DNA from 2 places in the Dyadobacter sp. OTU695 genome. Region 2 is predicted to be linked to the other one. Evidence: riboswitches for the same ligand, from Rfam matches in the RefSeq annotation. Region 2 holds a riboswitch; the other holds the start of a gene.

The links. A riboswitch is a leader RNA that binds a small molecule or an ion and turns the genes downstream of it on or off. The one in region 2 is predicted to bind cobalamin.
Region 1: another riboswitch for cobalamin. It lies ahead of AAHB90_RS09390 (TonB-dependent receptor plug domain-containing protein); the one in region 2 lies ahead of AAHB90_RS23090 (hypothetical protein).

What each region holds. Positions count from the first base shown of each region.
Region 1 is NZ_JASATN010000003.1:306,758-312,291, reverse strand. It holds gene AAHB90_RS09405 (thioredoxin family protein) at 1-288, opposite strand, end outside; gene AAHB90_RS09400 (glyoxalase superfamily protein) at 369-731, shown strand; gene AAHB90_RS09395 (DMT family transporter) at 728-1,648, opposite strand; cobalamin riboswitch at 1,713-1,914, shown strand; gene AAHB90_RS09390 (TonB-dependent receptor plug domain-containing protein) at 1,950-3,884, shown strand; gene AAHB90_RS09385 (DUF5074 domain-containing protein) at 3,895-4,971, shown strand; gene AAHB90_RS09380 (tetratricopeptide repeat protein) at 5,023-5,534, opposite strand, start outside.
Region 2 is NZ_JASATN010000014.1:41,498-47,031, reverse strand. It holds gene AAHB90_RS23100 (TonB-dependent receptor plug domain-containing protein) at 1-525, opposite strand, end outside; gene AAHB90_RS23095 (hypothetical protein) at 529-1,188, opposite strand; cobalamin riboswitch at 1,292-1,552, opposite strand; cobalamin riboswitch at 1,628-1,847, shown strand; gene AAHB90_RS23090 (hypothetical protein) at 2,176-2,376, shown strand; gene AAHB90_RS23085 (cobyrinate a,c-diamide synthase) at 2,540-3,928, shown strand; gene cobN (cobaltochelatase subunit CobN) at 3,925-5,534, shown strand, end outside.

The sequences.
Region 1 (5,534 bases), on a different contig from region 2:
GTCAAGCTTTACGGCATAATATTTCTTATTGATATATTCGGTTACGGCCTTGTCTTTGAACGTTTCACGATCCATGACCTTGCACCATCCGCACCAGTCGGTGTAGACGTCGATCAGAATTTTACGGGGCTCTTTCTGAATTTTGGCATATGCTTCTTCAATGGTCAGCCACTGAATTCCCTCAGCAGGTACCCCTGGGGTTGGCTTGTTGCCGGTATCAGCCTTGAAACCGGCGAGAAATACAAGCATTACCGGAAATATTATCAGCGATGACAGGAGTCGTTTCATGGTAATTTTTTAGATTTCTTATCTTAAACAAGCCTCGGCCTTAAATGATTGCGAGATGCAGGCCTCTAAACAGAATTGACATGGAAGCCCATAAAATCATTCCAATTTTACGCATTTTTGATGAAACCAAAGCAAGGGAGTTTTACATCGGCTGGCTCGGTTTCCAGATCGACTGGGAGCACCGGTATTCGGATGACGCACCACTTTATATGCAAATTTCGCGCGGCGGCCTTACACTTCACTTGTCGGAACACCATGGCGACAGTACTCCCGGCGCTAAAATATTCATCGAATGCACCGGCGTGCGGGATTTCCACAGAGAGCTAAACGAAAAACAATACAAATACAACCGCCCCGGCCTTGAACAGGAACCCTGGGATGCCATTTCGGTCACGGTAATCGACCCGTTTATGAACCGGCTGGCGTTTAACGAGCGGCTTTAAGCTCTTTTGATTTTAGCCAGGGACACCATAATGCCGCCCGCGATGATCAGTAACATGCCCGTCAGCATCGACAGGGAAGGAATAGCTTCTCCCATTAAAAACCCGATTAGCACCGAAAAAAGGATATTGGAATAACCCACCGCAGCGACGCGCCCGGCCTTATCGAACGTGAACGACTGTGTCAGCATTCTTTGTCCCAGGAGCGCAGTAAGCCCCAATGCGAGGAAACCAAGCCATTGATAGGCATTCTGCGGCCATTTGAATGTCCCTATCAGAAAATCGAGGTGTTCCATGGGGTAGTAAGTCCCGACCAGCATCGACAAAATAGGCATAACAATGCCGCTGAGCATAAATGAAAGGATAATCGCCCGGGTATCGTACACGACGCCGAGCTGACGGATCGAGAGGTAGGAGACGGCTGTCAGCAACGCATTCCCCAATCCCAACGCATTGTCCCGCAGGGAAGACGACAGATCAGGCCGGAAGACGAACAAAATACCCGTAAAACCGACGAATATTGCCATCCATTCCTTTCCGTTGAGCGTTTCGCCGATAAGCAGCCAGGAGAAAAGTGCGAGAAATATAGGATAGGTATATTGGTATGTCGATGCGCGCCCGAGCCCGAGGGTCTGGATCGCGTAAAAAAGCATATAAAGTGACAAAGTACCCACTACGCCCCTGAAAATGAGTAGTCCCAGCTTCCCACCCTCCTGCCTCAGCGGCCGTCGCCAGATACTGCTGATGATAAATACTACCCCGACAATATTCCTGAAAAAAACCAGCTGAACAATGTGAAAGTCCCTGCCGAGCCATTTCGAAATCGCCGATGTGAGCGAGAAGAAAAATGCAGCTCCCAGCATAAGGTAGATGCCTTTCAGAGAAGATGAGTTCGAAAAATTTTCGGTAGAAGCGGCCAACGGCAATCGGAATTTGCCACAAAGATAGCGGTTATCCCACACAACCGAAAGTCGGCGGAAATGCCTAACTTTGCTCCTGCTTGGTGCCATAAGCTGCTTCTATCCAGCGATTAGGCTTAATAGGGAATTCCGCGAAAGCCGGAAGCTGTCCCCGCAACTGTAAGTCTGCCAATACGCGTCCGATTCTTCATGCCACTGTCCTGCGACGGGAAGGCTCCGGACGCGAAAGACGAGCCAGGAGACCTGCCAGAGCATTTGATCGGATCGTTTTCGGAGGAAAGACGGAAGATCGCCGCCATCATTGCGATTTAGAGTGATTACCGACCGGAGATTTGTGTGTTACTGGATATTATGGGCAAGTTTTGCACTGGCGTTGCCCGGTTATGCACAAAGAGACTCCATTGAACTTGATCCCGTTACGGTAAGAGCATTTGTACCGGAAAAATTCATGAGCGGCCTCAAAATCCAGCGCATCGATTCCGCCTCGCTTGCTCAGGTACGGTTTCAAAATATCGGCGACGTTTTATCCGCTTACACGCCAGTTGCATTTAAAAACTACGGGCCCGGCCAGCTGAGTACGGCATCCTTCCGCGGCACCTCCGCAAACCATACGGCAGTTCTTTGGAACGGACTCAATATCAATGCCCCTACCCTCGGGCAGACAGATTTTTCGACGATCCCCGTGGCTGGTTTTGATCAGCTTTCGGTACAGTACGGCTCAGCGGCAAGTATTGTCGGTTCCGATGCCGTGGGTGGTAGTATTTTGCTGGGCAGCCGCGCATCTGAAAAGCCATTTCATGTGTCTGTTGGCAGGCAACAGGATACGTTTAACAATCCCCAGACTCAAACCGACGTCCGGTATGCCTGGCCGGTGAACAGCCAATGGGCATTTTCGGGCAAAACGGCGCTTTACGATGGCAGAATGAACAACGAATACCCAAAACCGGTCCGGAATACCTATACGCTTCTGCCTACCGAAACTTTTCAAAAAGGCATTGTGCAGGACCTGTTTTTACATTCACGGAGCGACGAGGAAATCTCTGCACATGTCTGGCTTACCGACAACAAACTAACGCTCACCCCTGACGATGAGCAAGGCCGCGAAATGACCCGAACCACGGCATACCGCACCATGGTCCGCTATCAGGTTCGGACGCTCACGCTCCGCACAGCCTGGGTACGCGACATCATCGATTATGCCAAAGGCGACCTCGCCCGTCCCGACCATTCGGTAACTGATAAGTTTTCTTCAAGAATCGAAAAGGACTTTACATTAAATCTTGGAAGCAATGTTAATCCTGTTTCGGTCAAAACCGGGGGAGAATGGACGCATTACCGCTCGCGTGTGCCCGGGTACGCACAGTCGCCCGCGACCGAGAATCGCACTGATTTTTTCTTGCTGACCCGCTGGCAACCGGCGGATCGGGTGACGGCATCCGTTAATCTCAGGCAAGGGCTCGTTACCGGCTTCAATCCGCCATTCACGCCATCCATTGGTTTGGAATACCGTTTAATTCAAAAAACACTTTACAACCTTTTGCTGAAAGGCTCTTATGGCCGGAGTTACCGTGTTCCTACTTTGAACGAACGTTACTGGAAGGACCTTGGGAATCCTGAGATCCGTCCCGAAACAGGCTGGAACAAAGAGCTTGCCCTCGAACAGACATTCAAAGCGGCATTTGGCGGCACACTGCGTACCTCAGCGACTTTTTATCACAACCGCATCAAAGACTGGACTTACTGGAACCCTTCCAGAAACTACCGCGTGGAAAACCTGCAACAGGTGCTGGCGAGGGGAATCGAATTGCAGTTAAATTATCACCGCCAAAGTGGCTCCTGGCAAACCGGACTGGATGCCGGTTACGCATTCAATAGAAGCGGCCAGGAAAAAGCCTATGATAATTATTCGCAGGATATCGTGGGTAAGCAGCTGGTATTTGTACCGGAGCATTCAGCCAATGCCAATGCATTCGTCCAATTCAAAGCCATGAGGGTTACAGGCCAGTTGCAGGCGGCTGGCAAGCGCTATACAACTTTCGACAATTCACAGTTCCTCGATGGATATGGCCTGGTGAACCTGCTTGCTGCGACGACCTTTACGCTCGACAAATTCAGGTTGGTTTTACAGGGGCAGGTACGTAATGTCACCGACACGTTTTATTTAAATGTCAGAAATAATGCGATGCCGGGAAGAAGTTTTGCATTAAGTTTAACCTTTAGTTACGATTCTCAATAAATCAATGAAAATGAAAAAACAGTTAGCCAGTTCATTAGCAATAGCCTTTTCAACCCTTGCGGTATGGTCCTGTAACCAAAGCGACCCAGCTCCGAAGGGCGATTATGTGAGTGGTGTTTTTGTAATGAATGAGGGTAATTTCTCCCAGAACAACGGTGCGATTTCCTATTTCGCACGGGAAAACACCACTGCTACCGCCGACATTTTTGCCATAGCAAATGGAACGGCGTTGAAGGGCGGCGTGCAGGATTACGCGGCCTCCGAAGAACAAGGCATTATCCTCGTCGATAACTCAGCGGCGGGCCAGGATAAGGTGCAGTTCGTAGAGCGCTACACTTTCAAAGATGAAGGTTCGATCGGCGCACCGGATATCGAGAATCCCCGCGAAGTAGTGATCGTCGGCAGAAAGGCATATGTTTCGTGCTGGGGAACCGACGTTGCCAAGTATTCGACCGGCTACATTGCGGTTATCGACCTTACTACCAAAAAGGTTACTAAAAAGATTAATGTGGCCGACGGACCAGAAAACCTGGTCTACGCTAATGGCAAACTTTACGTTGGAACTACCCAATGGGGTGCCGGAAGCAAGCTGGCGATTATCAATACGACTTCCGATGAATCTACATCTCCGATTGCCACATCAGGCAGTGCCAACCCCGTGGGCATCGATGCTAACGGGAAATTATGGGTAAATACCGGCGATAAGATGCTGCGCATTAATACCGAAACCAATGCAACCGAAGCAACGCTGGCTATCGCTACCGGCGGTAGTAAAACACCAGGTAATTTTACATTCAGCAATGACCTGAAGTCAATTTTCTTCGTGCTTTCGTGGTACGATGATGCTTTTAAAGAGCATGGCGCCACCTATAAGTTCTCCATTTCCGATACGCAGATCGCCATGGTAACGCCTCTTATCCCGCGTCCATTCGTCGGTCTTGCGGTCGATCCGTCGCAGGGATTGCTTTACGCAGGCGTGAGCCCATCGTACACGCAGGCAGGCTACGCAGTGCGCTACCGCGCAGATGGGAGCGTGGTGGATTCGATCAAGGTAGGCATCGCGCCGACAGGCTTCTTCTTCCAATGACATAAAAAAAGTCTCCCGCTTGGGAGACTTTCATTTTTTTAACCGCCAGCCCTATTTAAAAAATCCTTGCGGATCGGGCAACTTGGCTTTTAGAAGTTCTACGAAGTCGAGATTCAGCTGGTTGAAATCCAGCGTTCGCCCCTTGTGCAAATGATCCCACGACTTGTCGAGCTCGTTGAGATTATAATGCAGTAATGCCAGATTGTATTGGCCGAGCGCGTAGGTAGAATCAATGGAAACCGCACGTTTCAGCAATTCAGCCGCCTCATCCAACTCCTCTTTGCGGCTGGTAATCGCGTACAGTTTGAGTTCAACCGTCGATAAATCCACCAGCAGCGGTACATTGTCTCCTTGCAGGCTTACGCCCTTGCTCAGCATTCTTTTGGCGTCCACCCAGTTTTCGCGCTGGTACGATACAACTCCAAGCCCCCAGTAAGCCTCCACATTCTTGTCGTTCAACAATTGGGCGAGATTGAAGCGGTAGCAGGCTGTGTCCAGAGAACCTTCCTGCAAATATTCCCAGGCGCGGGTCGCGAAAAAGCTGCTGGCCTCTGCACGGCTGG
Region 2 (5,534 bases):
ATTTCCTGTGGGCGTACCTTTGGAACGCTGGGTAATAACGTTGATCACGCCGCCCATCGCTTGTGAGCCATACAGCGACGATGCCGGCCCTTTCAGAACTTCAATTCTTTCAATGCCATTTAAATTGATCTGCGAAAGGTTGGTAGCGCCGGCAGGACGTCCGTCGATGAGCAGTAGTGTCCTCTGGTTTAAACCCGAAAATTGCGGGCGGAAACCCCTGATACCGATGCCCGAAGACAAGTTGGGGTACTGGATTACATCCACAGCCGCCGTTTTCCTGACAATGTCGGTCAGGTCCGCAGACGGTGTCATTTGAATATCTTCTTTGGAAATAATGTCCAGCTTTTGAGCAATCTTTTCCTTTTTGGTGTCAAAACGGGTAGCTGTTACGACCACCGGATCGAGCAGTTTCCGGTTCGAGGAGTCGGGGATGCTTTCTTGTGCGAAGGCGGCTGAAATTCCTAAAATTGAGAGAATTGTCCCGCTGGCGAAAGTGCGGGCGGTTTGGTAAAACTGGATATGCATTGGTTAAAATTGAAATGATTCAAAAAGGGTTATCATGCCGATCAGGATTGAGAATGCGCCGACCAGATAGTTGACGATCATCAGAAAACGCTCACGTTTTCCGGCAAAACGGCCGACGGAAAAGGCAAAGAAATAGCCGTAGGCCGACATGGAGAGAATAATGCCGACGCTTTGCAAAATGATGATCCATACGGCGGTCATCGCGTCGCGCGCGGCGAGCGTGAGCGCCACCGTGCATGCCCCGCCCGTGCCTGCGAGGCCATGTACCATTCCTACCCAGAATGACCTGCTGACTTTACGTTCCGCAGGTATTGCGGCAGGCGTCTCAGTTTTGAAATTTCGCCGGATCGCCAGCACTCCCAGCCAGATCATCAGCGGGCCGACCAGCAACTCGACGCGGTCGGCGATATGCAGCGACGTCGTCGATTTGAGCAAGAGCACGAGAATAGCGAACAAAATCAATGTAAACGAATGGCCCAGCGCCCAGTGCGACGATCGCCAGATGAGTTTCCATCGGAGCGCCGGGCGCCGGAGCGCCGGTCGCCGCCGATCAGGATTTTTGTTTTCTTCCGTGGCCAGAACCGAAACCGCGGCCATATGGTCGGGTTCAAAGGAATGTTGCACGCCAAGGAGTAGGGAGTCAATAAGCAGATAATGAATCATTTGGATTTCCGCATAAATAAAAAAATAACTTATGGGAGAATGCAGGGAGTAGCGCGGCTGCGACGCAACCTGCCGTTTCCTCTTGCCTTTCTTCCCGAAAGCAAAACCGGATGATTCAATGGCAGGTCTTCTGGCTCGTTCAGCTCTTGCGCCTTCCCGGGAGTAATGATTGAATGATTGAATGACTGAATGACCGAATATTTTTTATTCAATCATTCAGTCATTCAGTCATTCAAAATTCGATCCCAGTGACATCTTACAAGAGTATCTTTTTGAACTTACAGCAGCGGGTACTGCTCCGGATTTAAACCGGATTCCCTTTTAATCACGCCCGGAGGCGTAAACCAATGAATGTGCAAAGCTATGTGTTTTTGTCGGAGATAAACCAGAAAAATAGCCGAATACCGCTAACTTTACGGCACAATAAGTTCTTTAACATACTTCTCCAACAGGAAAAGGGATTGCGTACCAACGCATTCCAGGGGAATCGTGTGAGAATCACGAGCTGTCGCGCAACTGTGAGGATAATGATTGACCGGGTCGCCGGTGCGATGATGGGATGACCGAATGACTGAATAGAAAATATTCAGTCATTCAGTCATTCGGTCATTCAGTCATTGAACTAAGCCAGAGCACCTGACCTTTCCTTGTTGACAATGCTTTCGCGGTATGAAGCAGGGTCTGGTTTGGATATTCGTCGGGTTTTCACCCGCATCGGCGGTCCGACGCATCGGCGCTCCGACGATCGCCCGGTGGCATTGCTGCCTGGGAATGCCTTTCTTTTTTCTGCTGATTATTTTAACGATCTGTCATCGCACGTCAAATCCTAATTTTTCTGACAGCCTTGATCCTCGAAGGGCTGCGACTGCTGTGGATGATGTTTAGGACTTCGATGCGTTCCGGCTTGATATGGTAGATGACCAGATATTTGCCGTGTTGCAGGTTTCAGTATATACCAGTTTTAGTTGGAATAAAACGACAAATAGGATGATGGAGATATTCGGAAGAACGCTGGTTGATCCGATTGTAAAGTTCCTCTATGAAGACTGTCGCGGAAGAATAGGAGAAAGTTTCGAGGCCGTAAGCGTAAATGTTTTCCAGGCTTTCAACGGCCAGATCGCCAATGACTACCGGGCGAATTTCGACTTCCATTCAGCGATTTTCTGTTTTAAATCCTGCATAGAATGAAATTTACCTTGTTGAGCTTCTTGGACCATACTTTTTACTTCCTCGTCGGTCATCGGTTGACCGGGAAGTGCGTAGTTGGTTTTAAGTGTTTTGGTTTTCCCCATAATCAAAAAAATAAGGATTTAACTCAAAGGAAAATACTTACCCGGAACAAAGCTGCCCAATGAATAATCCAAAATCCAGTTTCCTGATCTCAGCGCCGTCGAGCAATTCGGGCAAAACTACCGTGACCTTGGCATTGTTGCGCGCGTTGCGGGAGCGGGGGCTTGGGGTGCAGGCTTTCAAATGCGGGCCGGATTATATCGATACGATCCACCATAGCACTGCGGCAGGTCGGCCGGGATTAAACCTGGATACTTTTATGGCTTCGGAAGCGCATATGCGCCATGTGTATGCCCATTATGCGTCGCAGGCGGATGTGAGCGTGACCGAGGGTGTGATGGGATTATTCGACGGGGCTGATAGGATGAAGGGTAGTAGTGCGGAGATCGCGGCATTGCTCGATATTCCGGTCGTGCTGGTGATGAATGCGCAATCCATGGCCTATTCGGCGGCGCCGTTGATTTATGGTTTGAAAAATTTTTATCCCGGCATCCGCGTCGTGGGGGCGATTTTCAATTTCGTGAATACCGAATCGCATTACCGGTTTTTGCAGGATGCATGCGCCGATGCGGGCGTGGAGGCTTTGGGTTATTTGCCCAAAAATGAAGCACTACACATCCCGTCCCGGCATTTGGGATTGCACATTTCCGGGGAAACGGATTATGAACAGATTATCAATAGGCTGGCAGAAACTATTCCGCGAACTGTAAACCTGGACCGGCTATTGGAAATTACTTCTGTGAGTGAAGAGCTTGAAAATGAGGGTGTTTTAAGTCGGCAAAATCATTTACCCAAAACAAATAATAAACCGCAAAACCTGCGCATTACGATAGCGCGAGACGAGGCATTTTCCTTTTTGTACGAGCAAAATGTCGAATCCCTGCGTGCCTATGGAGGTATTCAATGGTTTAGTCCCTTGCATGATAGTGTTTTACCTGAAACCGACCTTCTTTACCTGCCGGGCGGTTATCCTGAATTGTTTGCCAGGCAATTGTCGGAAAATCAGACGATGCTCGACAGCATCCGGCAGTACTGCGCAAACGGAGGATTGGCCTACGCCGAATGTGGGGGGCTGATGTACCTGGGCAGGGAGATCACCGACAGCCTGGGCAATGCTTTTAATATGGCGGGAGTGCTCGATCTGGCTACAACGCTCCAAAGCTCAAAAATGACGCTAGGCTACCGGGTAATGCATTGGGACGGGTTGGAAATCAAAGGCCACGAATTCCATTATTCCACTTTGAAAGATGATTCTCTGCAAAACGGGTTTGCCCGGATCACCAATGCGAAGGGTATTCCGGTCGATACGCAGTTTTTTAGGATGCACAATACGTTTGCCTCCTACATACACTTTTACTGGGCCGATAAGCCCGGATTTATTCAACACCTCATCAACGAAACCAACAAGAGTGCCGAAAGCCGAGTGCCGACAGCCGACAGCCACCTATGAAACGCCAGCGCATTACCCGGTCCGACGGAAAGGCCATTAATCTCGTGCAGCGGCGCGGGCATCTTTCCTATTGCTATAATGCATGCTGCTGCGGTCGCGTCGATCGTGGATACGCGCCCATCCCGGTGGAATTGTACAAAAACGAGTGGCTGCGCCGGAAGTTGCGGAATGTGGTGCATATGACCAAAGGTGGTTGCCTGGGCCCGTGTACACTTGCTAACGTGGTAACGTTGCTGTTCGATGGACATTCGGTATGGTTTCATTCCATTAACTACGATTGGCAGATCGTTGCCATTTTTGACTATATCGAAAGCATGGTCAAGGCCGACAGGTACCTTGTGCCGCCTTCGGATCTGGCCGAATATGTATTTCAATTTTACACCTGGAAAGGCTCGGAGCAATCGACAGAACTCGGGCAAACGGCCATCCCGACCGACGGCATTGTGTTCCTCACACACGCGGACACGGACCTGCTCACGCTCGATCGTGCCATGCAGCTCCTGCCGGAAGATTTTCCCAAAACGACGGGCATCAGCCTGATGGCCATCAAAAGCGAAGAACAGATGCAACAGCTTTTGCAAAGGGAAATCGCAGAGGCGAAGATCATTATCATCCGCATTCATGGCAGGTTAAGTGGTATTCCGGGATTCAATGAACTGGTGAAACTGGCCGGGCAGCAGGGCCAGCATCTGATCGTTGTGAGCGGAACAGGTGAGTTAAACCCTGATTTTGCGGCGGTATCGACCGTTTCGCCGGCCATTTTACACGAAACGCTCGCCTATCTGCAAGCCGGAGGTTATAGCAACCTGATTTCGCTGTTGAGCTACCTGTCCGATCATCTGCTGATGACGGGATTCGGGGCGGAAGCGCCCGTGCATTTGCCGGAACACGGTATTTACCATCCCGATTTGCCCGAGTTTGCCGACAAATCCGACTGGTTGAAATACTGTGATCCCGCGTTGGCGACAGTAGGCATTACATTTTACCGGGCACACTGGCTTAGCGGAAATACCAGTTTTGTAGATGCGATGATTCGCTCCCTTGAAGACCGTGGCGTGAATGTCCTGCCCGTCTTTACTTCCTCGTTCAAATCCCTGAACACTGAGACAAACAAGCCGGAGGCGTTCGGATATTTCGACACCGGGGCGGGAATGGGCATTGATGTGCTGGTGAACACGATTTCATTCGCGATGAGCGAAATTCAGTCGTCGGGACAGCGCAGCGACCCTTCCAAGGCATTGCTCGATTTGAATGTACCGATATTGCAGGCAATCACCAGCGGTATGGGCCGCGGGCCGTGGGAATCATCCTCGCATGGGCTTAACCCGCTGGATACGGCCATGAATGTTGCTATTCCCGAGTTCGATGGGCGCATTATCACAGTACCGGTTTCCTTTAAAGAGAAAGGAAAAGAAACGCGTGGCTATGAACCACTGGATAACCGGATTGATCGCGTGGCTGCCCTGGCTATCCGGTTTGCACGTCTGAGACATTTGAAGAATGCCGATAAGAAGATTGCGTTCATCTTGACAAATTCCAATACGAAAGCCTCCCAGATCGGGAATGCTGTGGGGCTTGACTCTCCGGCTTCGCTGCTGACTATCCT